One region of the Arthrobacter sp. CP30 genome, then DNA from elsewhere that is predicted to be linked to it. Evidence: predicted binding sites of a transcription regulator. Region 1 holds the regulator's gene; the other holds the start of a gene.
What was found. The regulator HrcA, encoded in region 1, represses chaperone genes, less so after heat shock. The targets are predictions, from matches to a motif close to TTNGCACTCGNNNNNNNCGAGTGCNAA.
Positions count from the first base shown of each region.

Region 1 (9,584 bases):
CCGCGGTCCCCGGCCGGAGTTCATCCATCGGGAAGGAGAGCACGTCGGTGGGGCCCGGCTCGTCCATCCACTCGATGTGGAGTTTCTCCATCGCTGCGGTGTCCACGAGGATGACGGACAACTCGGCCTCGGGATGGATGAACAGGGATTCGAACAGGAAGTTGGTCAGGCGGACGAGGGATTCCTCGTCGACGTCGTAGCCGGACTCGTTGTTGACCTCGACGCTCATCGGCCGGTCACCGGGCGGCCGGAGCGCTGCTGGTTGCCGCGCTGCTCCTCGTCCCAGGCGCTGTAGGCGCTGACGATGTCGCCCACGAGGCGGTGGCGCACCACGTCCGAGGCGTCGAGTTCGCTGAAGTAGACGTCGTCGACGTCGCGCAGGATCTCGCTCACGATCCGCAGTCCGGAACTGGTGCCGTTGGGCAGGTCCACCTGCGTGACGTCGCCGGTCACGACCATCTTGGACCCGAACCCGAGGCGCGTGAGGAACATCTTCATCTGTTCCGGCGTCGTGTTCTGCGCTTCGTCGAGGATGATGAAGGCATCGTTGAGCGTCCGGCCGCGCATGTACGCGAGGGGCGCCACCTCGATCGTGCCGGCGGCCATCAGGCGCGGGATCGAGTCGGGGTCCATCATGTCGTGGAGGGCGTCGTACAGCGGGCGGAGATACGGATCGATCTTGTCGTTGAGCGTTCCGGGCAGGAAACCGAGACGCTCCCCTGCCTCGACGGCGGGCCGGGTGAGGATGATCCGGTTGACCTCCTTCTGCTGCAGGGCCTGCACCGCCTTGGCCATCGCCAGGTAGGTCTTGCCGGTACCCGCCGGTCCGATGCCGAAGACGATCGTGTTGCGGTCGATCGCTTCGACGTAGGTGCTCTGGTTCAGGGTCTTCGGGCGGATCGTCTTCCCGCGGGAGGACAGGATGTTGACCGAGAGCACCTCCGAGGGGCGTGCGGCGCTCTGCGTCTTGAGCATCGTCACGAGCTGCTCGAGCACCTGCGGGGAGACGGTCGCGTTGTTGCTCGCCATGGTGCGGATCTCGCTGACGAGGCGCTCGGTGCGCAGCACGTCGGCAGACGGTCCGGAGATGGTGAGCTCGTTGCCCCTGGCCTGGAGGCCGACGCCGGGGAAGGACTCCTCGATCAGGCGGAGGGCCTCGTCATTGGAGCCCAGTGCCTGCACCATCTGCTCCGTCGAGTCGAAGTAGACGGTCCTCGTATCAAGTCCTGCCACGTTGATCCCTGTTGAAGATTCGCTCATAGCTCGGCCGTGCGGCCTTCGATCGCCCCTCGTTCGCGTTGTCGTCCTGGCTCCGTACCCTGCGTGCCGCGGCTGTGTCCACCCGTTCACGGCGAACCGGTTCGGCCTGGGACAGAGAACTTAATCGTACGTCATAGGCACGGCGCAGCAGGGGCCGATGCTCCGGGGGCACCAGGGCTCCCGATGCATCCCGAGGGCTGCCGACCCAGCCGGTTCCCGTCGCGAATCGGCAACGGCTTCGTATCGATCCGGTTTCAGTCCTCCACACCCCTCGTATTCCTGCCGGGCCGCCGTTCGGGCTGTGCCAAGCTGATGCAGGTTCGGCAGGGGTAACCCGTTCCGTGGCCGGCCTGGCGAGAGCACCCTCCGTGCCCGCTCGTCACCCGAGAATCTCGTACCGATCGACCCATCGCGCCCTTCAAGCGCCTGACGGAAAGGGGCCAGCATGAACAGCCAGGACCCCCTCCGGCAGAGCAGGCTCGGCCTCCGCGGGATCCTGCTCGTCTCCGGCGGCGTCCTCGTGGCGAGCAGTGTCTTCCTCCTCCCGAATCTCGACGTGTTCGAGGGCAGTGCCGCGAGGACGGATCTCGCCCGGCCGATCGAGGCCTCCGGTCCGGGGACCGTCAGCGGCACCCCGTCCGAGGAAGCCCTGAAATCGCAGGGGGCCGCTGCGGGGCCGGCGGCGACCTCACGGCCGCTCGTGCCGGTCTACTGGCTGGGTGATGTGACCGGGTCGGACAGGCTGTTCCGGGAGTTCCTGCCCTCCCCTGCGGCATCGAGCGGTGATCCCATCTCCGAGGCCGTGCGGATCATGACCGAGGGCGAACCCCTGGACCCCGACTACACCTCCCCCTGGGATCCCGCCTCGAGCATCAGTTCCTCCGTCTCGACGAGGAACGTCATCACCCTCGACATCTCCTCCGACGCGCTGTCGCAGCGCCTCGACGAGGAGGATGCCCGGCTGGCACTGCAGCAACTCGTGTTCACGGCGACGGCGGCAGCGTCGGACGGCGGTCTCATCACGGGCGGTGAGGCCAGCTCGGTCGTGGTGCTGGTCGACGGGACCGCCGACTACCGTGCCTTCGGATCGGTGGACCTTGGCGGACAACTGACCAGGGACACCGGCGTCCTCGCTCCGGTGTGGATCATCGACCCGCAGCAGGGCGTCGAACTCGGCAGGGAGAGCTTCACCGTCCATGGGCTGGGACCGGCGGGAGACGACTCCGTGGTCTGGCGCATCGACCGCAGGACCGAGGGCTCTGCCGGCGGCACGGACCTGTTCCTGGACGGCGTGGTCGAGATCGTGCCCGCCGACGGCGCGCCGGGCGCCTACTCCTTCGCTGTCGGCCTGCCTCCGGGGAGCTACGACATCACGGTCTCGGCAGGAACCGGCGAGGGCGTTGCTGAGGACTCGAAGTCCGTCGTGGTCCGCTGACCGGATCTGTGACGGTGCCGCGCGGGTACCAGCGCCCGGGCAGGTGACCGAGCGACTACCAGCGCCCCAGCAGGTGGTTCAGCAGGACGAGCGCCGCCGGACCGGCGGACGATGACCGGAGCACGTGCGGCCCCAGCCGCGCGCTCTCGGCGCCCGCGGACCGCAGCTTCCCGAGTTCCGCGTCGCCGATCCCACCCTCGGGTCCGACGACGACGGCCGTGGTCGACGGCCCGTCGAGTCCGCCGGTGCTGCGGAGCACGTCGAGGTGATCGGACAGCGAGGCGTGGGCGTCCTCGTGCAGCACGATGACGTGGTCGACCGCGGCGGCCCAGGCGATGAGCCCGGCGGTGTCCATGACGGGCAGGACGTCGGGGACGAACGAGCGCCGCGACTGCTTCGACGCCGCATTCACGAGGGACAGCCACTTCTGCCGGCCCTTCTCCGCCTTCTCGCCGCGCCAGCGCACGATGCTCCGCTCGGCATGCCACGGCACCACCGCGTCGACCCCGAGTTCTGTCGCCGCCTCCACCGCCTGTTCGTCGCGGCCGGCCTTCGCCAGGGCCTGGACGAGGACGAGGCGGTGCAGGGGTGCGGGGTCCTGCCCGGCAGTCTCGACGGTGAGCTCGACCGTCCCTGCTCCGACGGCCACGATGACACCGGTCAGGCGGTACCCCGTCGAGTCCGAGACATCGATCCTCTCGCCCTGGCCGAGTCGACGCACCGTGGCGGCATGGCGTCCCTCGTCTCCCCCGAGGACGAAGGGGCCCCCAGGGCAGGCGGAACGGACCTCGGTGCCCGGCGCGAAGAACAGCGGACGCGTCATGGTCAGCGGTTCCCGAGCCGCTCCCGCAGACGGGCGAACACGCCGGAGCCGTTGCTCGCCAGCTGACCGTCGGTGTACTCCTCGTTCCGGAGCTCGGCGAGCTTCCGGAGGAGTTCCTCCTGCTGGTGGTCGACGTTGCGCGGCGTCTCGACGTTGAGGTGGACGCGGAGGTCTCCCCTGCCCTGGTTGCGCAGGTGCGTGACGCCGAGCCCCCGCAGGGTCAGGATCTCCCCGGACTGCGTGCCCGGCTTGATCATCAGCTCCTGGTCGCCGTCGAAGGTGTCCAGGTGGACGGAGGTACCGAGCGCCGCCGCCGTCATGGGGACACTGAGCGTCACGTGGAGGTCGTCGCCGTCGCGCAGGAAGGTGGAATCGGCGTTGACCCGGATCTCCACATAGAGATCGCCCTGGGGCCCACCGGCGATCCCGGCCTCGCCCTGGCCGCCCAGCTGGATGCGGGTGCCGGTGCTCACGCCTGCGGGGACCTTGATGGTCAGGGTCCGGCGGGCACGGATGCGTCCCTCGCCGCTGCATTCGTGGCAGGGGCTCGTGATGACGGTGCCGTAACCCTGGCACGTACCGCACGGCGCGCTGGTCATGACCTGGCCGAGGATGGACCGGACGGCCCGCTGGACCTGTCCGGAGCCACCGCAGATGTCACAGGTGCGCGGCGAGGTACCGGGCTGGCAGCAGGAGCCGTCACAGGTGGGACACACCTCGGCGGTGTCCACCTCGATCTTCTTGTTGGTGCCGAAGACGGCGTCCTTCAGATCGATCCGTACATTGATCAGCGCGTCCTGCCCCCGGCGTGTGCGGGACGGTGCGCCGCCCTGCTGGCCGCTCCCCCCGAAGAACGTCTCGAAGATGTCCTGGAAGGCGAACCCGGAGCCGGAGTAGCCCGAGCCGTAGCCGGTGTCCGTCCCGTTCTCGTTCCCGGTCGTGTCGTAGACGCGACGCTTCTGCGGGTCGGAGAGCACCTCGTAGGCGCGGGTGACGAGCTTGAACTCCTCGGCCGCACCATCGCCCGGGTTGACGTCCGGGTGGAGCTTGCGGGCCAGCTTGCGGTAGGCCTTCTTGATTTCCTCCCCGGTCGCGCCCTGCGCCACACCGAGGACCTCATAGTGATTACTCACTCCTGCACATCACTTCCTGTTGGAGACAACTGTCGTCTGCTCACCGGCCGGGCCGGTGGGAATCCTGCGGGGCCCCGCTACTCCTCGAGGATCCTCGAGAGGTAGCGGGCGACGGCGCGCACGGCGGCCATCGTGGTCGGGTAGTCCATGCGGGTGGGTCCGAGGACACCGAGCTTCGCTCCGGCGTCCGGTCCGTAGCCGGTCGCCACCACCGACGCCCCCGAGAGGCCACCGTAGGGGTTCTCGCTGCCGATCCGCACCGAGATTCCGCGTGCGTCGTACTCCATCTCGGAGAGGAGCCGCAGCATGACCACCTGCTCCTCGAGTGCTTCGAGGATCGGGCCGATGCTCAACGGGAAGTCGCCGGTGGACCGTGCGAGGTTGGCCGTCCCCGCGAGCAGGATCCGGTCCTCGCGGCCGAGCCCGGCAAGCTGCTCGAGCGCCCTGACGATCGTACCCCCGTGCGTGCGGAGGCCGGCCGGCAACTGGGCGAGCGCGGAGCCGAGCTCCGCGGGGAGGTTCGTGAGCCTGACCCCGGAGACCGCGGACAGGATCCTCTGCTTGAGCTCGGCGAGTTCGCTCTCCTGGATGTCCGTCGGCGTCCGGACCATCCGCTGCTGGACCGTCCCGCTCGTCGCGATCAGCACCACCAGGATCTGCTGAGGAGCGAGCAGGACGAACTCGATGTGGCGTACCGATGCCCCTCCCACGCGGGGGAACTGGACGACGGCGACCTGGTTCGTCAGCTGCGCGAGCAGCCGCACCGTCCGGTCCATGACGTCGTCGACGTCCTCTGCACCCTCGAGCAGCGTCTGGATGGCCTTCTTCTCCGGGCCGGAGAGGGGCTTCACCTCCGAGATGCGGTCCACGAAGAGGCGGTAGCCCTTGTCCGTGGGGATCCGGCCGGAGCTCGTGTGCGGTGCGGCGATCAGCCCCTCCTCCTCGAGCACCGCCATGTCGTTGCGGATGGTGGCCGAGGACACCCCGAGCCGGTGGCGGTCGACGAGCGCCTTGGAGCCGACGGGCTCCCTCGAGTGGACGTAGTCCTCGACGATGGCCCGGAGCACTTCCAGGCGTCGCGGTTCACTCACTCCTCAAGTCACCTCCGGGTCTGTCCCTACCTCACGAGCACGCGGTCAGGGTGGTTCCGAGCGGTTAGCACTCGACACACCCAAGTGCCAAGTCTAGTACGTCGCGGGCGATTGTTAGCATTGGCCACCCGGGCCGCGGCATACCGCCGGAGCCCTCGTCGGAAGGGTGTTCGGGATGGATCACGGCTGGGGAGCACAGGACATCTCGGCTCCGCGACGCGTCGCCCTCCCGGAGGTCCCGGTCGAGCGGGACATGGTCCTCGAGGACGTCCAGAGCGGATTCGTGGGCGCTGTGGTGCGCGTGGAGAAGTCCGGCGGACTGCACGTCATGGTGCTCGAGGACCGCCGGGGCAGGCACCGGACGTTCAGGCTGGGACACGGCTTCCTGCTCGACGGCGCTCCGGTGCAGCTGGTCGCCCCGCGCCCGGTGACGACCGCGGCACGCACCCGAACGGCGTCGGGGAGTGTCCGCGTCGTGGGGGCGCGCGCCCGGACCGCCCGCGCGAGCCGGATCTGGGTGGAGGGCCAGCACGACGCCGAACTCGTGGAGAAGGTGTGGGGTGACGACCTGCGGCTGGAGGGGATCGTCGTCGAACCGCTCCACGGAGTCGATGATCTCGAGGGCGCGATCCGCGCGTTCGGGCCCGGGCCGACCCGCCGCCTCGGGATCCTCGTCGACCACCTCCTGCCCGGCACGAAGGAATCACGGATCGCGCAGCAGGCGATGACCGTACCCGGAGCACGTGACCACGTGCTGATCGTCGGCCACCCCTACGTGGACGTCTGGCAGGCGGTGAAGCCGGCCGTCCTCGGGCGGACGGCCTGGCCCGTGGTGCCGCGCGGTCAGGACTGGAAGACGGGCATCCTCGCAGGGCTCGGCTGGCCGTACCAGGACCAGGCCGCTGTCGCCCAGGGGTGGAAGCGCATCCTCGGAGGCGTCGGGAGCTACGCGGACCTGGAGCCCTCGCTGCTCGGTCGCGTCGAGGAGGTCATCGATTTCCTGACCGTTCCACCGGGCACGGCCTGAAGCGATCCGCGGCGGCCAGCCCGTATCCTTGGAGCACAGTCACGGCGGAGGAATTCCGCGAGCCAGCAAAGGAATACCGTTGTCCAACACCGCCGACCATCAGCACGAAGGACAGAGCGCGTCCCTCCCCGCCTTCGAGGGAACTCCGGCCAACGCGCTGCCGCTCACGGCGTCCGAGGACCGGCAGTTCGCCACCCTCGCGCACTTCGGCGGCATCCTCGGGTTCATCCCCTCGCTGCTGATCTTCCTCATCTTCAAGGACCGCGGCCCGTTCACCGCCCAGGAATCGAAGGAGGCGCTGAATTTCACGCTCCCACCGACCCTCCTGGCCCTCACGGCCTGGCTGCTGTCCCTCGTGCCGGACATCGGCGGGATCTTCGCGGTCGTCAACGCCCTCATCTGGGTCGCCATCACGATCTTCTCCGTGAACGCCGGTATCCAGGTGAACCGTGGACGGCCCTACCGCTACGCCCTGAACCTCCGGCTCATCCGCTAGGCACGACCGCCCGTATACCTCCGGCGCCTGCGCCGCGGTGATCCGGCGACCCTCCGGAGGTGTGCGGGGGCAGTGTGCGGCGGCGCTCCGTCGGTGTCAGTCGGGCAGCAGTCGGCGCACGACGGCGTCGGCCAGCAGGCGTCCCCTGAAGGTCAGGACCACGCGACCCGCGAAGGCCTCGACGGGCTCCACCAGCCCATCGGCGATGAGACCGGCCACGGCCTTCCTGCCCGACGCCGTCAGGACCGCCGTCGGGAGTCCCTCGCGCAGGCGCACCCGCAGCATGACGTCCTCGACGTAGCGGTCCTCGCCACCGAGGATCTCGCGGCCGGCTGCGGGAGACGACCCGCCCTCCAGCGCGGCGGCATAGGCGCGCGGATGCTTGACGTTCCACCAGCGCGTCCCGCCGACATGGGAGTGCGCGCCGGGACCGGCCCCCCACCAGTCGTTCCCGCGCCAGTAGGCAAGGTTGTGGCGGCAGGCGTCGGCGGGCGTCCTGGCCCAGTTGCTCACCTCGTACCAGTGCAGTCCCCCGGCCGTCAGCAGCTCATCGGCAAGGGCGTACTTGTCCGCGTGGTCGTCGTCGTCGATGGGTGGGACGTGCCCGCGACGGATCTGCGACGCGAGGCGGGTGCCCTCCTCGATGATCAGCGCATACGCGGAGATGTGGTCCGGCGCGTAGGACAGCGCCGTCGTCAGCGAGGTCCGCCAGTCGTCCAGGCTCTCCCCGGGCGTCCCGTAGATGAGGTCGAGGCTCACCGCCAGGCCCGCCTCGCGGGCCCACTGGACGGCCTGCGGCACGCGTTCCGGCGCGTGCGTCCGGTCGAGCACCGCGAGGACGTGCGGGACGGCGGACTGCATGCCGAAGGACACACGCGTGAAGCCCGCGTCACGGAGGATGCGCAGGGAGTCCGGCGTCACCGAGTCCGGGTTGGCCTCGGTGGTGACCTCCGCACCGGGCGCCAGTCCCCAGCGACCCGTCGCGGCCCCGAGGATCGAGGCGAGATCCTCCGCGGGCAGCAGGGTCGGCGTCCCGCCGCCGAAGAACACGGTGGACATCGGACGGGCCGGCACGCCGGATGCCGCCAGCGCCCGTGCTCCGAGGTCCAGCTCGGCGAGGACGGAGCCGGCATACGCGTCCTGCGACGCTCCCCCACCCAGTTCGGTGGCGGTGTAGGTGTTGAAGTCGCAGTAGCCGCAGCGCACGGCGCAGAAGGGGATGTGGACGTAGAGGCCGAAGTCGCGAGCCCCGGCATCGACGGCGGCCTCCGCCGGCAGGATCCCGTCCGCCGGCGCGGGCAGGCCGAGTGGCAGGGCGCTAGGCACTCCTGACCTCCTTCGAGGGGTAGAACGTCACTTCTTGGCTTTGTCCTTCGACTCGTCCGAGGACAGTGCGGCGATGAACGCCTCCTGGGGAACCTCCACGCGACCCACCATCTTCATGCGCTTCTTGCCCTCCTTCTGCTTCTCGAGGAGCTTGCGCTTGCGGGTGATGTCACCGCCGTAGCACTTGGCGAGGACGTCCTTGCGGATGGCCCGGATACTCTCGCGCGCGATGATGCGGGCGCCGATGGCAGCCTGGATGGGCACCTCGAACTGCTGGCGCGGGATCAGTTCGCGCAGCTTCCCCGTCATCATCACGCCGTAGGCATACGCCTTGTCGCGGTGGGTGATGGCGCTGAAGGCGTCGACCTGCTCGCCCTGCAGCAGGATGTCCACCTTGACGAGGTCCGAGACCTGGTCGCCGTCGGCCTTCCAGTCCAGCGAACCGTAGCCGCGGGTCTTCGACTTCAGCAGGTCGAAGAAGTCGAAGACGATCTCCGCGAGGGGCAGTCGGTACCTGATCTCGACGCGGTCCTCGGACAGGTAGTCCATGCCGCCCAGCACGCCGCGGCGCTGCTGGCACAGCTCCATGATGGCGCCGACGAACTCCGACGGCGCCAGGATGGTCGCGGACACCATGGGCTCGCGGACCTCGGCGATCTTCCCCACCGGGTACTCGCTCGGGTTGGTCACCTTCAGGACCCGCTTGTCCTCGAGCGTGACCTCGTACTCCACGTTCGGAGCCGTGGAGATGAGGTCCAGGTTGTACTCGCGTTCGAGGCGCTCCCGCGTGATCTCGAGGTGCAGCAGGCCGAGGAAGCCGACACGGAAGCCGAACCCGAGCGCGGCCGAGGTCTCGGGCTCGTAGACGAGGGCGGCGTCGTTCAGCGTGAACTTCGCGAGGGCGTCGCGGAGCACCGGGTAGTCGGTGCCGTCGAGCGGGTACAGCCCGGAGAACACCATGGGCTTCGGATCCTCGTAGCCGCCGAGCGACTC
Region 1 covers NZ_JBQEMM010000008.1:64,359-73,942, reverse strand. The annotation lists gene ybeY (rRNA maturation RNase YbeY) at 1-229, opposite strand, end outside; gene ACTIMO_RS11780 (PhoH family protein) at 226-1,260, opposite strand; gene ACTIMO_RS11775 (GerMN domain-containing protein) at 1,706-2,695, shown strand; gene ACTIMO_RS11770 (16S rRNA (uracil(1498)-N(3))-methyltransferase) at 2,751-3,518, opposite strand; gene dnaJ (molecular chaperone DnaJ) at 3,521-4,651, opposite strand; gene hrcA (heat-inducible transcriptional repressor HrcA) at 4,729-5,742, opposite strand; gene ACTIMO_RS11755 (DUF3097 family protein) at 5,918-6,769, shown strand; gene ACTIMO_RS11750 (DUF4870 domain-containing protein) at 6,849-7,265, shown strand; gene hemW (radical SAM family heme chaperone HemW) at 7,362-8,591, opposite strand; gene lepA (translation elongation factor 4) at 8,619-9,584, opposite strand, start outside.

Region 2 (22,452 bases), on a different contig from region 1:
GGCGGCCCCACCCCGGACGAGGACGCGACAGCCGCGGCCGGTCCAGGACGGGGCCGCGCGTCAGCGCTGGTCCAGGGGCAGGGCGATATCGGTCACCGCTGCTCCGATCGTGCCGCGGGAGGTCGCCGTGCCGCTGAGCAGGGCGATCTCGTAGAGGGAGCCGTTCACGGCGGCGAAGCCCGTGACTCCGACGGTGGTGCCGTTCCGGAGCGTGGAGTAGATGTCGAAGCCGGTATCGCCACCGGCATCGACACCGAGCATCCCTGTCGGGGCCAGCGATCCGGCATTGGCGGGAGACTGCACGGCGATCTGGTTCAGGGCGGTGTCCAGGTCGAACAGCGTGGTCGCGGTGTTCGGATCGAGGTCGTTGTTGGTGTAGGCGGCGCCGTTGATCCCGGTGGCGATCGCCGGCGCCGCATAGCTCAGCGCGCCGTCCGCGACGGTCGGCGCACCTGCGGTGGCGAAGGGCTGGCGCAGGTTCTGGCCGCTGTCGCTGGTGATCCTGAGCGCGTTCGCGGCGGGGTTGAAGTCGACGCCGAACGTCGAGCCGCTCAGGGCGACGGTGAGCCGGGTGACCAGGGTCGCCAGGCCTGTCCCCGCATCGATCCGGTACACGCCGGCGCCGGCGGCGTTGTTGCCCACGCCGTAGAGGTGGCCGTCCTGCACGCGGTAGTCGATGCCGATCAGGCGCGTGTCACCTCCGGTCAGACCGGTCACGCCGACCGCGCCGCGCACCTTGCCGGGCTTCGCGGTCTCGAAGTGCACCAGTGCGGTCCCGCCGTCGGCCAGGCCCACGACACGCAGCTTGCCGGCTCCGTTCCCGCCGCCGTTCGAGTGCTGCGCGGACGCACTGCCGGCCTGGGAGGATCCGCCCGTTGCGCTGGCGACGGCCGGGACCAGGCCCACCGCAGCGATCGTGGCGAGTGCAAGGACACCCAGTGTGGTCTTCTTCTTCATCGTGTTCTCCTCGGGAAGCGCCGGTCCCCGGGGTTCGGCGACTCGTGAGGGGTATACGCGTTCCGGGGGAGCGGCGTTCACGCCCCGCCCAGGGACGCGGGATGCGGCGCCTCCGTGCCCGACGGGACGTCGCGGATCCTGGCGTAGGACATGAGGTCCCGTCGTCGGCCGCCGATCTCGAGGTAGCCTCGCAGCAGCCCCTCGACCGCGAATCCCGCCGACGTGGCGGCGCTCGCCGAGGCGATGTTCCACGGCTCGACGTGCAGTTCCAGGCGGTGCAGCTCCGGGAGGGTCCAGGCGAACGGGACGAGGGCGCGCAGGGCGTCGGTGGCGACGCCCCGGCCGCGGGCCCGGGGCATGACGGCGTACCCCACCTGTGCGCGACCGAGGGCGCGGTCACGCAGCCACAGCCCGATCATGCCGAGTGCCTGGCCGCTGCCTGCCTCTGCGACGGCGAAGGAGAACCCGGCACCCTCGACGTGCCGTTGCCGCTGGCGTGCGATGTAGGCCAGGGCACCGGCGCGGTCACACGACGGCGGGAGGGTCCCGATCAGGGGTACGGAGGGATCGGTCGAGAGCTCCTGCACCATCGGTACGTCCCGGTCCTCGAAACGTCGGAGCATCACCTGTCCGGCGGACGGCGCTGTGGCCGGCCACGCCGGTAGCTCCGACGGCGGATGGTTCACGGCCGGAGACCGAAGGCGGCGAGACCGAGATCCGCGTGTCGGCGGAAACCCATCGAGGCGTAGAAGGGGTGTGAGCCGGTGGCGTCCGGGGTACCCTCGGCATCGGTGGTGAGCGCGAGGAACATGCACTGCCGGTAGCGGTCCCTGACGTCCTGCAGCAGTGCCCTCCCGATCCCGCTCCGCCGCGCGGCGGGCGCGACGAGGATGTCCTGCAGATAGCAGATGGATTCGCCGTCCGAGACGGTCCGGGCGAGACCGAGCAGCGTGCCGGCGTCGTCCCGGGCCGTGAGCACCAGGTGCGACCCTGCGAGGCTGCGTTCGAGCCGGGCTGGATCACGGGTGTACGCTGTCCAGCCGACCGCGGCGTAGAGCGTGAGGGCTTCGGCGGTCGGGGGGATGCTCTCGCTGATCGTGGTCACGCCTCCACCGTAGCGGCCGACGGCGGGCCGGCAGCGGGCTCGGCGCGGGCGGCCGTGGCAGGCGCCGGATCAGTCGGCTCGGGTGTGGAGGCCCTGCCTCAGGGATCGGCGATCGGGGCCGTCAGCGCACCGGTCACCGCGATGAGGTCCGCGGGGGAGAGCTCGACGTCGAGCCCCCGCTGCCCTCCCGAGACGAAGACGGTGGAGTGCTGCAGCGCCGTCACATCGATCACCACGGGCGAGGGAAGCCGCTGCCCGACCGGCGAGATCCCCCCGAGGACGTAGCCGGAGCGCCGCTGCGCGTCGGCCGGGTCCGCCATCACGGCCCTGCGCCGACCGAGGGCCGCTGCGAGTGCCTTCAGGTGCAGGGAGCCGCTGACCGGGACGACGGCGACGGCGAACACCCCGTCCACACTGGCCATGAGGGTCTTGAAGACCCGGGACGGCTCGACGCCGAGCGCTTCGGCGGCTTCGAGGCCGTAGGACGAGACGCCATCGTCGTGATGGTAGGGATGAGCGGTGAAGGCGATCCCGGCGTCGGAGAGGGCGGCCAGCGCGGGGGTGCTGCGCTGGCCGGCGGTCCGTCGGGCCACGGTGTCTCCTTCGAACGTCCTACGAGGCGGTCGCGACGTCCCGTGCCGCGGTGAGGTCCCACAGATCGGGCTGGCCCCACGCACCCGTGAAATGGCAGGTGAGGATGAATTCTGCCATCACAGCACCCGTGAGGACGAGTCCTTCGACGCAGTCCACACCGTTGTGCCGCAGGCGTTCCACGCCCTCCTGCGCGACGAGGGCCGTGATGAGGTCCTCGGTCGTCAGGGGAGTGTCGGTGCGGGTCGAGCACCAGTACAGGTACAGTCCCTCGAGCTCATCGGCGGGGACGAGGGAACCGTCGGCGGTGACGGCGGTGCAGTCCTGCAGGAAGGTGGGGATGTGCTGCGTCATGGGGTGGTCCTTTGCAGTATGGCGTACAGGTGCCGGGAAGGGATGGGCCGGCGGGGGTGGAATCGCTCGCAGGGGCCGAGGCAGGGGGGAGTGACGTGCAGGGCCCGGAGCGGGAGGTGCGGGAGGAGTGCCACGATGGGCGTCCACCGCGTCAGGAGGGGGTGCGGATCCGGGTGCGGAGCACTGGGTCGACGATGCCGGGCGGGCACGGCAGGGCCGTGCGGCTCACGCCTGGACGGCGAACGGACGGATCCGCAGGACGGCTGGAACGGCAGCCTGCGGGTGGCTGTGGAAGAAGGGCTTCCTGGTCGTTCATGGTGCACGCCCCCGATCGGGGATGGTGCTCTACTGACCGGCACGCGATCCGAGGATCGGCGACCAACGAGAAGAACCGAGGTCAGCCGCCTTCTTCTAGACAACTGCTCCCCACCCTACGCCTGTTCCACGCCGGCGGCCCCGGGGGCTCGGCTAAAGTACACGTATGCCCCCGCCCCGCACCCGGAACCGCCGGGCGACCATCAACGATGTCGCGACCGCGGCCGGGCTCTCCAGAGGGACCGTCTCCCGCGTCGTCAACGGCGAGCGCTATGTGTCCGACGAGGCGCGGATCGCCGTCGAGGAGGCGATCGCGAGCGTCGGCTACGTGCGCAACTCGGCCGCCCGGAATCTCGTCACGCAGGAGTCCCGCGCCATCGCGCTGATCATCCACGAACCCCACTCGCTCTTGTTCGAGGATCCCAACATCGGCTCGATCCTGCTCGGGGCCAACGAGGTGCTCTCGAGGGCGGACTACCAGCTGGTCTCACTCATCATCGACTCCGACCGCGACAGCCGCCGCGTGGCCGACTACCTGCGGGGCGGGCTCGTGGACGGCGCCGTCATCGTGTCCGCGCGCGCCTCGGATCCCATCGCGTCCGCCGTCCGCGACATCGGGGTACCGGCTGCGTTCGTCGGCCACCCACCCGGGACCCCGGACCTCCCCTACGTCGCCATCGACAACTCCGCGGCCGCGCGGTCCATCACCGAGCGGCTCGTGGCGACGGGCCGCAGGCGCATCGGGATGATCGCCAGTGCGATGGACCGCGATTCCGGACAGGACCGCTTCGCCGGCTTCCGCGAGGCGATGGGTTCGCGCTTCGATCCGTCGCTCGTGGTGGAGTACCCGCTCTACACCTACGCCGCGGGGCTTCAGGGGATGCAGGAACTGCTGCGCCGGTGCCCGGAGATCGACGGCGTGTTCGCCGCGTCCGATGCCGTTGCCGCGGGGGCCATGACGGCGCTGCAGGAGTCGGGGCGGAAGGTGCCCGACGACGTCGGGATCGTGGGGTTCGACGACAGCAGTTGGGCGCTGCGGACCCGCCCGCAGCTCTCGACGGTCCGGCAGCCCGCTGACCTGCTGGGCAGCACCGCGGCCGAGCTCGTCCTCGCGCAGATCCGGGGCCTGCCCAGTGCGGTGCAGGTCCTGGACACCGCCGTCGTCTGGCGCGATTCCGCCTAGTAGCCGCAGGTCAGGAGCATCAGCATGTGGATCGGGTCCATCGAGTTCGACATCCTGCTGGGTGACGTGCATTCCCTCAAGGGCAAGCGGTCCGTGGTGCGGCCGATCGTCGCGGACCTCCGGCGCTCCTTCGAGGTGTCCGCCGCCGAGGTGGGCCACCAGGACCTGCACCGGCGGGTGATCGTGGGCGTCGGACTGGTCAGCGGCGACCGGCAGCATGTGGTGGACGTGCTGGACCGCGTGGAGCGGCACGTCGCGTCCCGTCCGGAGATCGAGCTGCTCAGTGCTCGGCGGCGACTGCTCGACAGCGAGGACTAGGCGCGCTCACGGCTTCGCGCCGGCCGCTGCGAGCCGGTGCAGCGCACCGTCGTCGAACGCGGTCAGGAGCGCCCGGATGTCCTTGTGCACCTCGACGGCCCCTGCCTCGCGGAGCTCGGCCGCGCTCGTGCCGCCGGAGGCGAGCCCGACGGTCGGGATGCCCGGTTCCGAGGCCGCCAGCACGTCCCAGACGGAATCCCCGACGAACACCGTGTTCGCGGCGTCCAGTCCGCCCGCCGTCAGCGCTGCCTGGAGGATGTCCGGATCGGGTTTGCTGTTCTCGGCGTCTCCCGAACTCGTCGCGGCGCTGATGGCCTCGTCCGCGCCGATGATCCCGCGCGAGACGGCCAGCTCCTGGTGCGAGGCGGAGGAGGCGAGGACCACGGTGAGGCCCTCGTCGGCGCAGCGCCGCAGCAGCTCGCCCGCGCCCTCGAAGCTCCGGAGCCCGGGCCAGAAGGTCGAGAACACCGCGGAGCGCGTGGCATCGAGCTCGCCGTCCTGCTCGGTGTCGCGATCGTCGCCCAGCAGGTGGGCCACGAGCTTGTCCCCGCCCATGCCGATCGCACGGTGGATCTCCGCCATCGGCAGGTCGTGGCCGAAGCGGCGGAAGGCCTGCCACCACGCCATCGTGTGCTGGTAGTTGGAGTCGACGAGCGTTCCGTCCACGTCGAAGAGGACCCCGTGCCGTGTCGGCCGGTCGTCCGTGCTGCTGGCACTGTCCGTCATGCCTGTGCTCCGTCCCTCCGTCGCCCGTCCTGGTTGCCCACGAGTCTAGGAAGCCCGGCGTGCCCGCGGGAAGGGCGCCGCCGGGTTGCGGTCGTCCCGGATGTGTGGCTCGGTCAAGGGGCGGGGACCGGCTCGACGACGATGACCACCCGGTCCTCGCCGATCCGCGTCAGGACGAGGGTCGCCTTCCTGCGGCCCTTGCCGGACCCGGTCAGGAGCTGTTTCCGGACTTCCTCCGGGGTGACGGAGGTCCCCCGTTTCTTGATGTCCAGCACGCCGATGCCCTCGGACCGGACCCACGCCTTCAGCGCCTTCACGTTGTAGGGGCGGACCTCGAGGACGCGGTAGGCCCGAGCGAAGGGCGTGTCCGTGAGCATGGGCGCGCAGATGTAGGCGATCATCGGGTCCAGCAGGTGCCCGCCCAGCTGCTGTGCGAGGTCCGCCACCAGCTCGGCGCGGATGACGGCGCCGTCGGGCTCGTAGAGGTAGCCCGCGGGTTCCCCGACCGCCGCCGTCGGGCCGTCCCCGAAGGATGCCTCCGACACCATTTCCGCCGCTCCCCGGGCCCCGAGCAGGAGCGCTGCGCGCCGGACGCCCGGCCGGCGGAGCGCGTTGAACCAGAGCGCCACCTCCGTGACATCGCCGTCCACGGAGACCCATTGCGCCTCGCACGTCCCGGGGACCGATTCGTGCGGCATGCCGGGGCCCATCTTCACGCCGACGGGCATGCCGCTGTCGGCGAGCTGCTGGACGAAGGAGAGCGGGGGGGAGAACGCCTCGGGATCGAAGAGGCGGGACGTGCCCGACGTCGTCGTCGTCCTCCGCGCCGGATCCAGCCACACGCCGTCGTACCCGGCGGTGTCGACGAAGGCGGCGTCGGCGTTCACGACGCGGGCGTTGGGGAACGGCATCAGGTTCATGGTGGCCGCGGCCGCCGTGGTCTCGTCGAGCTCGACGGCGGTGACCTCGCGGTCGAGGGTGGCCAGCGCCATGCTGTCGGCCCCCAGCCCGCAGCCGAGGTCCGCCACCTTAACGAGTCCGGCGTCGACGAAGCGCCGTGCATGTTGTGCGGCGACGCTTAGGCGTGTGGCCTGCTCGAGCCCGGCGGTGGTGAACACCATGTGGTCGGCGAACGGCCCGAACTTCGCCGAGGCCCTGGCCCGCAGGCGCGACTGCGTCAGGGCGGCGGCGACCACGCCGGGAGCGTGGCCGGCCTTCCGCAGCTGCTCGGTGAGACGGAGGCTGTCGGCCTCGGTGTAGGGCCCGAGCGAGTTCAGCAGCTCCCAGCCCTCGGGGGTCAGGATGTCCGCGATGTTGTCCGAAGCCATGGTGCCAGCCTAGGCGACGCAGCCGTCGGACCGGGTCCGGCCGCCTGCGCCATCGCATCGTCGGACCGTCGACATTTGGCACTCGCCTTGACCGAGTGCCAGCCCTTGCATACAGTCAGAGTTGGCACTCACTCCCTGTGGGTGCTAATCCCGAGGGAAGCGTTCGCCGGCACCGCGACGACGGTTCACGCCCATCCCGACGGCCCCAATCCATTGGTATCGAACGCAAAGGAGAGCCCGAGTGTCGGTCTCTATTAAGCCCCTTGAGGATCGCATCGTTGTCCGCCCCCTCGAAGCCGAGCAGACCACTGCTTCCGGCCTCGTCATCCCGGACACGGCCAAGGAGAAGCCCCAGGAGGGCGAGGTCGTGGCAGTCGGACCGGGTCGTGTCGACGACAACGGCAACCGCGTCCCCGTCGACGTCGCCGAGGGCGACATCGTCATCTACTCGAAGTACGGCGGAACCGAGGTCAAGCACGGCGGCCAGGAGTACCTGGTGCTCTCCGCCCGCGACGTCCTCGCAGTCGTCGTCAAGTAGTAACCCCTTGAGAAGCCCCGGCCCGCAGTGGCCGGGGTTTTTCTCGCTGCACAAGCCTGAAAGGAATCAACAATGGCAAAGCAGTTGGAATTCAACGACGCCGCCCGCCGTGCCCTCGAGGCCGGCGTGGACAAGCTCGCGAACACCGTCAAGGTGACGCTGGGCCCCCGCGGACGCAACGTCGTGCTGGACAAGAAGTGGGGCGCCCCCACCATCACGAACGACGGCGTCACGATCGCCCGCGAAATCGAACTCGACGACCCCTACGAGAACCTCGGCGCGCAGCTGGCCAAGGAGGTGGCCACCAAGACCAACGACGTCGCCGGTGACGGCACCACCACCGCGACCGTCCTCGCACAGGCACTCGTCAAGGAGGGCCTCCGCAACGTGGCCGCCGGCGCGGCTCCCGGACAGCTCAAGCACGGCATCGAGGTGTCGGTCGAGGCCGTCGCCAAGCGCCTGCTGGAGAACGCACGCGAGGTCGTCGGTCAGCAGACCGCCAATGTCGCGTCCATCTCCGCCCAGAGCACCGAGGTCGGAGACCTCCTTGCCGAGGCCTTCGAGAAGGTCGGCAAGGACGGCGTCATCACCATCGAGGAGTCCTCCTCGACCGTCACGGAGCTGGTCCTCACCGAAGGCATGCAGTTCGACAAGGGATACCTCTCCCCGTACTTCGTGACCGACGCGGAGCGCCAGGAAGCCGTCCTCGAGGACGCGCTCATCCTCATCAACTCCGGGAAGATCTCCTCGCTGCAGGAGTTCCTGCCGCTGCTGGAGAAGGCCCTGCAGGCCGGCAAGCCGCTGTTCATCATCGCCGAGGACATCGAGGGCGAGGCCCTGTCCACCCTGGTGGTCAACAAGATCCGCGGCACCCTGAACGTCGTCGCCGTCAAGGCTCCCGGCTTCGGTGACCGTCGCAAGGCCATGATGCAGGACATCGCGACCCTCACGGGTGCGCAGGTCGTCTCGCCCGATCTCGGCCTCAAGCTCGACCAGGTGGGTCTCGAGGTCCTCGGCTCCGCCCGCCGGATCACCGTCACCAAGGACGCCACCACGATCGTGGACGGCACCGGCAGCGAGTCCGACGTCGCCGACCGCGTGGCGCAGATCCGCGCCGAGGTCGAGCGCACCGATTCCGACTGGGACCGCGAGAAGCTCCAGGAGCGCCTCGCCAAGCTCGCCGGCGGTATCGGCGTGATCAAGGTCGGCGCTGCCACCGAGGTGGAGCTCAAGGAGAAGAAGCACCGCATCGAGGACGCCGTGTCCTCCACGCGTGCCGCTCTCGAGGAGGGCATCGTCGCCGGTGGTGGATCCGCACTGGTCCACGCCGGCAAGGCGCTCGACACCGACCCCGCCGTCCTCGCACTCGAGGGCGACGCCGCTACGGCGATCGGCCTCGTGCGCCGTGCCCTCGCGCAGCCGCTGCGCTGGATCGCGGAGAACGCCGGACACGAGGGCTACGTCGTCGTCTCCAAGGTCTCCGATCTCGAGGTGGGTCACGGCTTCAACGCCGCGACCGGCGAGTACGAGAACCTCGTGGACGCGGGCATCATCGATCCCGTGAAGGTGACGCGCTCCGCACTGCGCAACGCGGCCTCCATCGCGGCGCTGGTGCTGACCACCGAGACGCTCGTGGTCGAGAAGCCCGAGGAGTCCGAGGGCGACGAGGGCCACGGCCACTCGCACTAGGACGCCTGCCTGAACGGCACACGCTCCCGGCACGTCCAGCAGCACCCCGGCTCATCGAGCCGGGGTGCTGCTGCGTGTGGCCTCTTCCGCGCGGTCACCCCGGATGCCCTGCCCGGCGCATCGAGCCCAGGCAGGATCCCGCGACAAGCGGCAGGGTCGAACACTCCCACTCCGCACAGCCCGCAGGGGGATCCGGGCGACGACGTCCCGACGACGGACGACGAAGCCCCGGCCACTCCTTCGAGTGCCGGGGCTTCGGGCGCTGCGGGCGTCGGGCCCGGAGCCGTGGGATCAGGCGTCGACCACGATCGCCGTGACGACCGGCTGGCGGTTGTAGAACCGGCGCATCCAGTTGGCCGTGGCCCGTTCGATGATGTCCTCGGGGTCCTGCCGGCGGCCGCCCTGGCGGTTGGACGCGGCGTCGCGCAGTGCCTTCTCGACGGCGGCTCCGGCCTTGTCGAGGTCCTCGTCGGAGCAGGAGAAGCCCTTCGTGAAGAACTCGGGCGACTCGACCATCTCCCCGTTGTCCGGGTCGATGATGGCGAGGACCGTGACCACGCCCTCCTCGGCGAGGCGACGGCGCTCCACGAGGTCCTCCTCGGTGATGCCGCCGACGCTGTCGCCGTCGACGAACACGAGGCCGGCGTCGACCTTGCCGGAGAGCGTGGCGCGGCCGCGCGCGAGGTCGACGGTCACGCCGTCCTGGGCGATGACCACGTTGCGGGGATCGACGCCGGTCGCGACGGCGATCTCCGAGTTCGCGCGGAGGTGGCGCCACTCGCCGTGGACCGGCATGACGTTGCGCGGCTTGACGATGTTGTAGCAGTAGGCGAGCTCGCCGGCGCTGGCGTGGCCGGAGACGTGCACCTTGGCGTTGCCCTTGTGGACCACGTTGGCGCCGATCTCGGTGAGGGCGTTGATGATGCCGTAGATCGCGTTCTCGTTGCCCGGGATGAGCGAGCTCGCGAGCAGGACGGTGTCACCCTCGCTGATCCGGATGGCGTGGTCCTTGTTGGCCATGCGGGACAGCGCGGCCATCGGCTCGCCCTGCGAACCGGTGCAGATCAGCACCACCTTGTGGTCGTCGCTGCGCTCGAGCTTCTTGAAGTCCACGAGCAGGCCCTGCGGGATGTTGAGGTAGCCGAGGTCCGCCGCGATGGTCATGTTGCGGACCATCGAGCGTCCCACGAACGCCACCTTGCGGCGGTGGCGGTGCGCGGTGTCGATGATCTGCTGGATGCGGTGGATGTGGCTCGCGAAGCTCGAGACGATGATGCGGCGCGGGGCGGTGCGGAACACGGCGTCGATGGCCGGGCCGAGGTCCTTCTCCGACGTCGTGAAGCCCGGGACGTCCGCGTTGGTGGAGTCCGTCAGGAACAGGTCCACGCCCTCGGCGCCGAGGCGGGCGAACGCGCCCAGGTCCGTGATGCGGCGGTCGAGCGGGAACTGGTCCATCTTGAAGTCACCCGTGTGCAGCACCATGCCGGCGGCGGTGCGGATGGCGACGGCGAGGCTGTCGGGGATGGAGTGGTTGACCGCGACGAACTCGAGGTCGAAACCGCCCATGGTCCGGCGGTCACCCTCCTTGACCTGGACGGTCTTCGGGGTGATGCGGTGCTCCTTGAGCTTCGCCTCGATGAAGGCCAGCGTGAGGCGCGAGCCGACCAGGGGGATGTCCGCGCGCTCCTTGAGGAGATACGGGACACCGCCGATGTGGTCCTCGTGCCCGTGCGTCAGGACGACGGCCACGACGTCGTCGAGCCGGTCCCGGATGTAGGAGAAGTCCGGGAGGATGACATTGATGCCGGGCTGGTGCTCCTCGGGGAACAGGACTCCGCAGTCGACGATCAGCAGTTTGCCGTCGAACTCGAACACGGTCATGTTTCTACCGATCTCACCGATCCCACCCAGGGCGACAATGCGCATGGCTCCCTTGGCCAGGTCCCGTGGTGCTGTCAGTGCGGCAGGTCGTTTATTCACAGATTAGGTTTCTCTCAGTGGTGGCGGGGGCAGGGGAGAGGCCGCCGGACGTGTGTCGTCGAGGCCGGCCAACCCGGCAGATCCCTGAAGTGGTCCCGGTCGAGCCGGGCGGATACTCCTTCTAGGGTACGACGTCCGGTGCCGCATCGGCGGATCAGGTCCGGCCGGGCGGCTCGCCCGGCCGGTGACGTGAGCGCTGTCACCGGAATAGGGCACCCCGATGAACCGTTCTAGACTGGCAGAGCCCGCCGGCGTCAGCGCCGAAGGCCCCACCCCACTCCCATCGGGCGACACCGAAAGAGGCGCAGCAGTGAGCGAGCAGTCCGGCCAGAACCAGACCCACGACCCCTTCGGATTCATCGGCCTGACGTACGACGACGTGCTCCTCCTCCCCGGCCACACCGACGTCATCCCTTCCGAGGCCGATACCTCCTCGCGCATCTCGAAGCGCATCACGGTGCGGACGCCCTTGCTCTCCTCCGCCATGGACACCGTCACCGAGTCCCGCATGGCCGTCGCCATGGCGCGGCAGGGCGGCCTCGGCGTCATCCACCGCAACCTGTCCATCCAGGACCAGGCGGACCAGGTGGACCGCGTGAAGCGCAGCGAGTCCGGCATGATCACCAACCCGCTGACCATCGGTCCCGCTGCCACCCTGCAGGAACTGGACGAGCTCTGCGGCCACTACCGTGTCTCGGGCCTGCCCGTCGTCGACGACGCCGGGCACCTGCTCGGGATCGTCACCAACCGGGACACGCGCTTCGTGCTCGAGCGGGACTTCCCGACCACCCGCGTGCACGACGTCATGACGAAGATGCCGCTCGTCACCGGGCACGTGGGCATCAGCGGTGACGACGCGATCAACCTCCTGGCGAAGAACAAGATCGAGAAGCTCCCGCTGGTCGACGGCGAAGGCATCCTCCGGGGCCTCATCACCGTGAAGGACTTCACGAAGGCTGAGCAGTACCCCCTGTCCACGAAGGACGACGACGGACGCCTCCGGGTGGGGGCCGCCATCGGGTTCTTCGGCGACGGCTGGGAGCGGGCCATGACCCTCGTCGAGGCGGGCGTCGACGCCTTGTTCGTCGATACCGCCAACGGTCACAGCGCGGGTGTGCTCGAGATGATCTCCCGCCTGAAGGCCGAGCCGTCGGCGGCGCACGTCGACATCATCGGCGGCCAGGCGGCGACGCGCGAGGGTGCCCAGGCGCTCATCGACGCGGGGGCGGACGGCATCAAGGTCGGCGTGGGCCCGGGTTCCATCTGCACCACGCGCGTGGTCGCCGGAGTCGGTGTGCCCCAGGTCACCGCCATCTACGAGTCGGCCAAGGCGGCCATCCCCGCCGGGGTCCCGGTCATCGCGGACGGCGGGCTCCAGTACTCGGGAGACATCGGCAAGGCCATCGTGGCCGGCGCGGACACCGTGATGCTCGGCTCGCTCCTGGCGGGATCCGCCGAGGCGCCGGGTGAGCTGATCTTCGTGAACGGCAAGCAGTTCAAGACCTACCGCGGGATGGGCTCGCTCGGGGCCATGCAGACGCGCGGCAAGAACACGTCCTACTCGAAGGACCGCTACTTCCAGGCGGATGTCACGGGTGACGACAAGCTCATCCCGGAGGGCATCGAGGGGCGTGTGGCCTACCGCGGTCCGCTGGCGTCCGTGGCCTACCAGCTCGTCGGCGGCCTCCGCCAGACCATGTTCTACACCGGTGCGCGCACCATCCCGGAGCTGAAGGCGAAGGGCAAGTTCGTCCGCATCACGGCGGCCGGGCTCAAGGAGTCCCACCCGCATGACATCCAGATGACGGTGGAGGCACCCAACTACGGTTCCAAGTAGCGCAGCCCCCGGCATCAGCCCCCTCGCCGAGGGGGCTGATGCCGTATGAGCGGACTGCCGCAGCCCGAGGCCATCGCCCGCCGCAAGCTCCGCCTTGGGCCTTACGCGCGCGCTGTGGGGCAGGTCCTCGCCGTCAGCGCGAAGGCGTCGCCGGGCGCCGTGGCGATGAAGGTCGCCGGCTCCCTGATCTCCGCGGTGCTGCCGCTCGTGACCACCTACTTCGCCTCACTCACGACGACGGCCCTCGCGGCCGCCTATGCGGGTGAGCCCGACGCCGGCCGGGCGGCCATCACCTACGTGATCGTCACCGCCGTCCTCGGGCTCCTGTGGGGCGCCTTCACGAGCGTGGACCGCTACATCCAGCAGGTCCTCAGCTTCCGCGTCGGTGCGATCGTCGGTGACCGCATGTACGAGCGGTTCCTCGCCCTCGAATTCTGGCGGTACGACGACAAGGAGACGGTGGACCTCTACGACCGGGCGCGACGTTTCTCCGACTCCTACGCGCGGGTCCTCGACCGCATCGCGGCAATCTTCACCCAGCTGGCGTCCGTGGTCCTCGCGATCGGGGCGCTCCTGCTCGTGAGCTGGTGGATCGCGCTGATCGTCCTCGTCGCCATCATCCCCAGCGTGTACCTGCAGTTCCGCCTCTCGCGCGAGCAGATGGCGCACTGGAACACGCAGGTGGATTCGCGCCGCCAGCGGCGCATGATCGAGAACAACCTCATGAAGCCGCAGCACATCGCCGAGATGCGCCTGTATGGGATCGTCCGCTACCTGATGGGGCTGCGCTCGACGCTGCGGGACGCCGACGAGAAACGGCGGCTCGACTTCCAGAAGCGCTACATCCCCAAGCAGCTCCTCGCCGATGCACTGCAGTACGGCGCGGAACTCCTCGCCCTGGTGTGGATCGTGGGGCAGATCATCGCCCGCGCGCAGCCCGTGGGCCAGTTCCTCTACGTGCAGCAGATCGTCAGCCGGGCCCTGAGCACCGCGAACAACCTTGTGTCCTCGCTGAGCTCCATCGACGAGGACCTCGCGAACCTCAAGGACTACGAGCAGTTCATGGACTTCCCGCTGTCCACCTCGGCGACGGGGCGCCTGGAGGCGGCTCCGTCCGCCGTCGAGCTCAGGGACATCCACTTCACCTACGCGGGCGGCGAGGCCGAGGTGCTCAGGGGCGTCTCGATGTCCTTCGAGCGTGGGACGCACGTCGCGATCGTGGGGGAGAACGGGGCGGGGAAGTCCACGCTGATCCGTGTCCTCGCGGGCCTCTACCAGCCCAGCAAGGGCGAGGTGCTGCTCGACGGACGCGACCTCCGGGACATCGGGATCGAAGACTGGCACCAGCACCTGGCGGTGATGTCGCAGGACTTCCTGCGGTACGAGTTCGCCACCGCCGAGAACAACATCTACTTCGGCGACGTGCACCGCCCGCGGGACGACGAGCGGGTGCGCCGCGCCGCGCGGGACGCCGAGGCGATGGAGTTCATCGAGAAGATGCCCAACGGCTTCGAGAACTACGTGAGCAACTGGATGGAGGACCCGCGCGGCCGGAAGGGCAGCGGTCTCTCGGGCGGCCAGTGGCAGCGTCTCGCGATGGCCCGCAACTTCTACCGCGACGCGCCGTTCGTCGTCATGGACGAGCCGACGTCGGCCATCGACGCCCTCGCCGAGCACCGCATCTTCACCCGCCTGTTCGCCGACCGGAGCCGCACCATCATCGCCATCAGCCATCGCCTGGCGACGATCGAGAAGGCAGATATCGTGCACATGCTCGAGGACGGGCGGGTCGTCGAATCCGGCACGCACCGGGAACTGGTGGCGCTCCGCGGACGGTACTTCCGGATGTTCGAGAGCCAGCTCCCCGAGGACTAGCAGGCAGCGCCGCGTCACGGCCGGAGGAGGACGTCCTCACCGATGAGCGCAGCGCGGAACCCGTCGTCGCGCACCACGACGTCCTCGAGGACGAGACCCTCCGGCAGTCCCTCGATCTCGTGCTCGAGGGACACGGAGTTGCGGACGATCGTTGCGATCGCGCCGGAGAGGAAGTCCGGCCCCCCGACGTCGATGGAACGTGGCTCGAGGACGAGGCGGCCGTCCTCGACGTCGACGGTGCCGGTCGCGGTGACCCGCAGGTCGCGGCCGAGTGCCTCGACGGTGCGGACCACGGTAGCCTGACCGTCCTCCGCCGGGCGCACCTCCGCACCGCCGCCCAGGTCGGCCGCGACGACCAGGCCGTCCGGGCCCGTCACCACGTCACGGCCGACGGCGCGCACGTCCGTCAGCATCGAGCTCGAGGCGAGCACGGTACCCGCGTCGAGCCGGAGGTCCCCGAACCACACCTCGTCGTCGGACAGGTCCGCGGGCGGCGCAGGGGCGCCGGCACCGCCGTCCGGGGATGACGACGACGGCTCGGACGGGACGGGCCCGGCCGATCCGGCGTCGGCCGGCTCACTGACGATCCACCAGAGGATGCTGCCCGCGATGAGGACGAGCACCACCATCCCGGCCGCGCCGATCAGCCAGTCCCGGGCGCGTGTCCATGTCATGAGGCCAGTCTGGCGTGTCCGGTGGGGGAGGGCGAAACGCCGCCCGGCGCAACGGGCCCTGCAGGTCCCTGGCCAGGGGGGGGCGGGATCGAGGCACGCGGCCGACCGTCGGGGCCGCGCCGGGCGGCCCGGACCGGCGGACCGGTGGGGACGGGCGGGACGGGCGACGCGCCGGCTGCGCCGGTCCGGTGGTCATGGGCGGTCCAGGGTCGACGACGACGGGGGGCTGATCACGACGGCGGGGCGGCTTTGCGCTGCGTCCGCGGCTCCGGAGAGGATAGCCGGGCAGGACGATCACCGAACGATGGTCGCGGAACAAGGACGGTTGAGCATGCTGGGGACCTCGAAGGCCCGGAGCGCCACGGTGAGCGGGGTGGCCCGAAGGGGCTGCTGTGCGCCCCTGCCGTCGCCGGCCCACCAGCATGCAGCGGACATCCCACACGGCTGACACCGCAGGACCGCCCGCCTCGCGGCGGTTCCTCCCACGGGACCCCTCGACGCGGTCCCCCGTGCCCGGAGCCGGCAGAGCGCGCATCCCCTCGATCCTCCTCTGCAAAGGTGTTCATCCATGCTTCCTGTCTCCAGCTCCGCCATCCGTTCCTCCTTCATCAACGCCACGCGGTCCGAGGCCGCCAAGCTCACGCCGCCCAGGAACCTCGCCACCCTCGACTGGGACGGGCTCGACGTCCTCGGCTGGCGTGACGAGAAGATGCCGTTGCGCGGCTACCTGGTGCTGCCGACCGACCGTGGGCTCGCGGGCATCCTCCTGCGCGCCCCCGAAGGCGGGGCGCGGAAGAACCGCTCGGTGCTCTGCGAGCTGTGCCGCGACGTGTACTCGAAGGAGGATGTCCTCCTCTGGGTCGCCCGCCGTGCCGGCCAGTCCGGGCGCGACGGCAACAGCGTCGGGACCCTGATCTGCGCGGACTTCGTCTGTTCCTCGAACGTCCGCCGGCAGCCTCCCGCGAGCGAGATCCACCCGGACCCCGCCGTCGTCGTGCGCCGCCAGATCGCCGGACTCCAGGACCGAACCGCGCAGTTCCTGGACCGCGTGCGGCGGCAGTAGTCCGGTCGGAGGTCCCGGCCCTGGGGCGGGACCTCCGACCTGGTCGGCCGGACCCGCCTGGTCACGCCGCCGGGACACCGGCGTCAGGCCGTCCCGGCGGCGTCACGGAGCGTCGACGCCGCCGGGACGGTACGCGTGCTGGGCTAACCTAGAGCAGTGACTTACGAGATCGAGATCGGCCGAAGCAAGCGCGGACGCAGGGCATATTCGCTGGACGACGTGGCGGTGGTGCCCTCCCGCCGGACCAGGGACCCCCTCGACGTCTCGGTCGGCTGGCAGATCGACGCCTACCAGTTCGAGATGCCCGTCATCGCGGCGCCGATGGACTCGGTGATGTCCCCGGCCACGGCCATCGCCCTGGGTCGACTCGGCGGCCTCGGTGTCCTGAACCTCGAAGGACTGTGGACCCGGTACGAGGATCCGCAGCCGGTGCTGGACGAGATCGCCGGGCTGAGTGCCGGGGACTTCAGCCCCGCCACGACGCTGCGCATGCAGGAGCTCTACGAGGCACCGATCCGCGCCGAGCTCATCACCAGCCGCCTGGCCGAGATCCGCGAGGCCGGCGTGACGGTCGCGGGATCGCTCACCCCGCAGCGCACCCAGCAGTTCTACAAGACCGTCCTCGCCGCGGGCGTGGACATCTTCGTCATCCGCGGCACCACGGTGTCCGCCGAGCACGTCTCTAAGAACGAGCAGCCGCTGGACCTCAAGAAGTTCATCTACGAGCTCGATGTCCCCGTGATCGTCGGCGGCGCAGCCGGCTACACGCCCGCGCTGCACCTCATGCGAACCGGCGCCGCGGGCGTCCTCGTCGGCTTCGGCGGCGGTGCCACCACCACCACGCGCCGCGCGCTCGGGATCCACTCGCCGCTCGCGTCCGCCATCTCCGACGTCGCCGGCGCCCGCCGCGACTACCTGGACGAGTCCGGCGGTCGGTACGTGCACGTCATCGCCGACGGCGGGATGGGCGTCAGCGGCGACATCGTGAAGGCGATCGCCATGGGGGCCGACGCCGTCATGCTCGGGTCCGCGCTCGCCCGGGCCGAGGAGGCGCCCGGGCAGGGCTGGCACTGGGGCCAGGAGGCGCACCACCACGAACTGCCGCGTGGCGACAGGGTCGCCATCGGCACCGTCGGACCGCTCAAGGAGGTGCTGTGGGGTCCCTCGCACCACACGGACGGGACCTCGAACCTGATCGGTGCGCTGCGCCGGGCGATGGCCACCACCGGCTATTCGGACCTGAAGGAGTTCCAGCGGGTGGAAGTGGTCCTCTCGCCCTATGTCTCCAACGACTGATGGGATTACAGTTGCCGTAGCTCCCCAGGGGCTCACAACCTCCCGACGAAGGGTATGGCCATGGCATCCGGTGCACTCAGTCCGCAGGACCGCGACGACGCGCTGAGGGCGCTCAGGGACACGACGGAGCCGGGCAGGGAACTCGACCTCCTGATCGTCGGCGGAGGAGTGGTGGGCGTCGGTGCCGCGCTCGACGCCGTCACGCGTGGACTCTCCACCGGAATCGTCGAGGCCCGCGACTGGGCGTCGGGAACGTCGTCGCGCTCCTCGAAGCTGATCCACGGCGGGCTGCGCTATCTGGAGATGCTCGATTTCGCGCTCGTCCAGGAGGCGCTGAAGGAACGCGGACTGCTGATCCAGCGCATCGCGCCGCACCTCGTCAAGCCCGTCCCGTTCCTCTACCCATTGACCAAGCGCTTCGTCGAGCGTCCCTACGTTGGCGCGGGGATCGCCCTGTACGACGCCATGAGCATGACCGGCGGCAACTCGCGCGGTGTCCCCTTCCACAAGCACCTGAGCCGGAAGGGCACGCTCCGCGCCGCTCCCAGCCTCAAGGACGACGCCATGGTGGGCTCCATCAGGTACTACGACGCCCAGGTCGACGACGCCCGCTACGTGGTCAACATGGTGCGCACGGCGCAGCACTACGGTGCCCGGGCCGCGAACCGCGTCAGCGTCGTCGACTTCCTCCGCGAGGGCGAGCGCGTGGTCGGGGCCCGGGTCAAGGACCAGGAGAGCGGGGACGTGTTCGAGATCCGCGCCAAGCAGGTCGTGAACGCGACCGGGGTCTGGACGGACGAGACCCAGGCGATGGTCACCGATCGCGGCCAGATGAAGGTCAGGGCGTCCAAGGGCATCCACCTCGTGGTACCCCGCGACCGCTTCCAGTCCACGGTGGGCCTGATCCTCCGCACCGAGAAGTCCGTGCTCTTCGTCATCCCCTGGGGACGCCACTGGATCATCGGCACCACGGACACCGACTGGGACCTGGACAAGGCACACCCGGCAGCCACCTCGAAGGACATCGACTACGTGCTGGAGCACGTCAACAAGGTCCTCAAGCGGCCCCTGACGCGCGAGGACGTCGAGGGTGTGTACGCCGGGCTGCGGCCGCTCCTCGCGGGTGAAAACGATTCCACCGCGAAACTGTCCCGCGAACACGTCGTCGCACACCCCGTGCCGGGGCTCGTCGTCGTCGCCGGCGGCAAGTGGACCACGTACCGGGTCATGGCGAAGGACGCCGTGGACGAGGCGACCCGTGCTCTCGACGAGAAGGTGCCCGAGAGCTGCACCGAGACCGTCCCGCTGCTGGGCGCCGAGGGCTACCGGGCGGCCTGGAACATGCGGGCCAGGCTGGCCGACGACGCCGGAGTGCACGTCGCGCGCGTCGAACACCTCCTGCAGCGCTTCGGCACGCAGGCCACGGAGGTGCTGGACCTCATCCGCGAGGACCCCTCGCTCGGCCGGCCGCTGCCCGGCGCGGACGACTACCTCCGCGCGGAGGTCGTCTTCGCCGTCACCCACGAGGGTGCCCGGCATGTCGACGACGTCCTCACCCGACGCACCAGGATCTCCATCGAGTCCTGGGACCGCGGCGTGTCCGCGGCTCCCGTCGTGGCCGAACTCATGGCGCCGATCCTCGGCTGGAGCGAGCAGCAGGCCGAGCGCGAGGTCACGCACTACCGCGCGCGGGTGGATGCGGAGCGGCTCAGCCAGGAGCAGCCCGACGACGTCTCGGCGGACAGTGCACGCATGGGTGTGCACGATATCGTCCCGCTAAGCTAGGAGAGCCGGGCGGGCCGCGACGAGCGCTCCTCACCGGCGCGCAGCGACCGGGCACCCGGTGGCCGCGGCCGCGGGACCTTCGAAAGGCACACAGTGAGCGACCTGTCCTCCGGGCTGCACGACGCCCTGCTGACCACACCGGACCTCGTGATCCTCGAGATGGAGGCGGCCTCCAAGGAGGACGCGGCAGCTCAGCTCGCGAGCCGCCTGCATGCGGCCGGGCGCATCTCGGACCTGCAGGCCTTCCTCGACCAGGTGAACTCCCGCGAGCACCAGATGGCGACGGGCCTGCCCGGCGGCGTCGGCCTGCCCCACGCGCGCAGCGAATACGTGAACCAGACGTCGATCGCCGTCGGGGTCACGCGCTTCGGCCACAGCCTGGACTTCGGCGCGGTGGACGGGCCCGCCACCCTCGTGCTCCTCATGGCCACCCCCGCGCAGTCCTTCTCGGAGCACCTGGAGGTCCTCGCGACGATCGCGCGCAGCCTCTTCAAGGAGAACTTCCGCGAGTCACTGCGTCGCGCGCACGACGCCGAGGTCATCGCGGAGCTCATCAACTCCTCGCTGGTGTTCTTCGACCACTAGGGCCCCGGCGGGCGTCCCTTCGTTCGCGCCATCCGGCTCCTCCGGTCCTCCGACGCGGCGTGTCCTGTACCGACGCGCCGGACCTGCCTCAGAACCCGGGAACGACGGCCCGGCCCGGCGGGAGGACGGGGCCGCGGCTGCGGGGGTCCCGCCTCAGTGCTCCACCGACATGCTCCACCGACATGCTCCGCCTACTCGCTCCGCCAGGAGTTCCAGAGCGAGGCGTACGCCCCACCGAGCGCCAGCAGTTCGTCGTGCGAGCCGAGCTCCGCGATGCGGCCCTCCTCCACCACGGCCACGCGGTCGGCGTCGTGCGCGGTGTGCAGCCGGTGGGCGATCGCGACGACAGTGCGGCCCTCCAGAACCGCGTTCAGCGAGCGCTCCAGATCACGGGCGGCCTGCGGATCGATCAGCGACGTCGCCTCGTCCAGGACCAGCGTGTGCGGATCGGCGAGGATCAGCCGGGCCAGGGCGAGTTCCTGCGCCTGGGCCGGAGCGAGCTCGTAGGCACCGGAACCCACCTCGGTCTCCACGCCCTCCGGGAGCTGCTTGACCCAGTCCAGCGCCCCGACGCTGCGCAGCGCGTCCTCGATCTCGCCGTCGCCGGCGTCCGCGCGCCCGAGCCGCACGTTGTCGGACACGGAGCCCACGAAGACGTGGTGCTCCTGCGTCACGAGTGCCACCTCGCGCCGCAGGTCGTCGAGCGGCCGGTCCACGAGCGGCACGCCGCCCACGGTGACCGAGCCCGATGTCGGCGGGTGGATCCCCGCGATCAGGCGTCCCAGCGTCGACTTCCCGGCCCCCGACGGTCCGACGACGGCCAGGCGCTCCCCGCGCACCAGGGTCAGGTCCACCGCGTGCAGGACATCGTGGCCGGGGCGGTAGGCGTAGCTGGCACCCGAGACCACGATGTCCTCGTCGGCAGGCTCCGCCGTCGTCGCCCGGCGGTCCGGCTCGACGTCCTTGATGCCGACGATCCGCGCCAGCGAGGCAGCACCCACCTGGATCTCGTCGGTCCACATGATGAGCAGGTCCACGGGGTCGATGAGCCGCACCGCGAAGAGCGCGACGGCTGCCACCGCGCCCGGGGTCACGAGGCCCTGACCGGCGAGCCAGCCGCCCCACAGCAGCACCGCCGCGGCGGGCAGCCAGAAGGCGATGTCGGCGGCGGGGAAGAGCACGGAGCGCAGCCACAGCGTGTAGCGCTCGGCCCGGAAGCTCGAGCCGAGGGCGTCGTCGAGGTCCTTGCGGCGCAGGCCCCCGAGGCTCAGCGCGTCCACGGTGCGCGCGCCCTCGATGGTCTCGGTGATGCTGCCGTTCACCACGGCGTACGTCTCGCGCTCACGCATGTAGCCGGCCGCGCTGCGCCTGAGGTACCAGCGTGTCGCCGGCCAGAGCAGCGGCAGCCCGACGAGGAGGGCGAGGGACAGCACGGGCGAGGTGACGACGGCGGCGCCGAGGGTCAGGACGATCGTCATGACGGACACGACGACCTGCGGTACGCCGAAGCGCACCGTGTGGGACACGGCGTCGATGTCGTTGGTGGTGCGGGCCACGAGATCGCCCGTCCCCGCTTTCTCGACGGTGGAGAGCGGAAGGGCGGTGACGTCCCGCAGGAAGTCCTCGCGCAGCTCCGCGAAGACACGCTCCCCGAAGACCATGCCCGAGCGGACGGCGAAGCGGCGGAGGACGGACTGGACGGCGAGGAACCCGAGCATGCCGAGCGAGACGGCCGCGACGAAGCCCGACGTCGTCCCCGCAGCGAGGGCGTCGATGAGGATACCGAGCAGCAGGGGCCCGGCGAGGCCCGCGACGGCCGACCCGACGTACAGGGCGATCACGGACCCGAGTCCCTTCCGGTGGTGCCGGATGAGGCGCGCCGCCTCGTCCCGCACCGTCCGGGGTACGGCGGCCGGGAGTTTCGCGGTGCTACTCACTGCGGATCACCACGTTCCTGTACTCGTCGTTGCGGGTCATGAGCTCCTTGTGCGTCCCCCGGTCCGTGACGCGCCCGTCCTCCATGAACAGGACGCGGTCCATCGTCCGCAGCACCAGGGGGCTCGCCGTCACCACCACGGTGGTCCGGCCCTCGCTCCGGCGTGCGCCGGCGAGGCGCGCGGCGATGCGCTGCTCGGTGTGGGCATCCACCGCGCTGGTCGGCTCCACCAGCACCAGGTTCTCCGCTTCGGTGAGATAGGCGCGTGCAAGGACGAGGCGCTGGCGCTGACCACCCGAGAAGCCCCTGCCACGCTC
Region 2 covers NZ_JBQEMM010000005.1:82,166-104,617, forward strand. The annotation lists gene ACTIMO_RS08685 (DUF4394 domain-containing protein) at 61-957, opposite strand; gene ACTIMO_RS08690 (GNAT family N-acetyltransferase) at 1,035-1,580, opposite strand; gene ACTIMO_RS08695 (GNAT family N-acetyltransferase) at 1,640-2,062, opposite strand; gene ybaK (Cys-tRNA(Pro) deacylase) at 2,161-2,655, opposite strand; gene ACTIMO_RS08705 (hypothetical protein) at 2,675-3,007, opposite strand; gene ACTIMO_RS08710 (LacI family DNA-binding transcriptional regulator) at 3,489-4,505, shown strand; gene ACTIMO_RS08715 (DUF503 domain-containing protein) at 4,530-4,823, shown strand; gene ACTIMO_RS08720 (HAD family hydrolase) at 4,830-5,549, opposite strand; gene ACTIMO_RS08725 (THUMP-like domain-containing protein) at 5,663-6,877, opposite strand; gene groES (co-chaperone GroES) at 7,119-7,415, shown strand; gene groL (chaperonin GroEL) at 7,488-9,104, shown strand; gene ACTIMO_RS08740 (ribonuclease J) at 9,396-11,030, opposite strand; gene guaB (IMP dehydrogenase) at 11,305-12,921, shown strand; gene ACTIMO_RS08750 (ABC transporter ATP-binding protein) at 12,967-14,796, shown strand; gene ACTIMO_RS08755 (LmeA family phospholipid-binding protein) at 14,811-15,470, opposite strand; gene ACTIMO_RS08760 (FBP domain-containing protein) at 16,039-16,533, shown strand; gene ACTIMO_RS08765 (GuaB3 family IMP dehydrogenase-related protein) at 16,690-17,829, shown strand; gene ACTIMO_RS08770 (glycerol-3-phosphate dehydrogenase/oxidase) at 17,890-19,614, shown strand; gene ACTIMO_RS08775 (PTS sugar transporter subunit IIA) at 19,717-20,199, shown strand; gene ACTIMO_RS08780 (ABC transporter ATP-binding protein) at 20,391-22,136, opposite strand; gene ACTIMO_RS08785 (ABC transporter transmembrane domain-containing protein) at 22,129-22,452, opposite strand, start outside.
Region 2: the regulator HrcA is predicted to act here: its motif matches at 6,953-6,979, upstream of groES (co-chaperone GroES).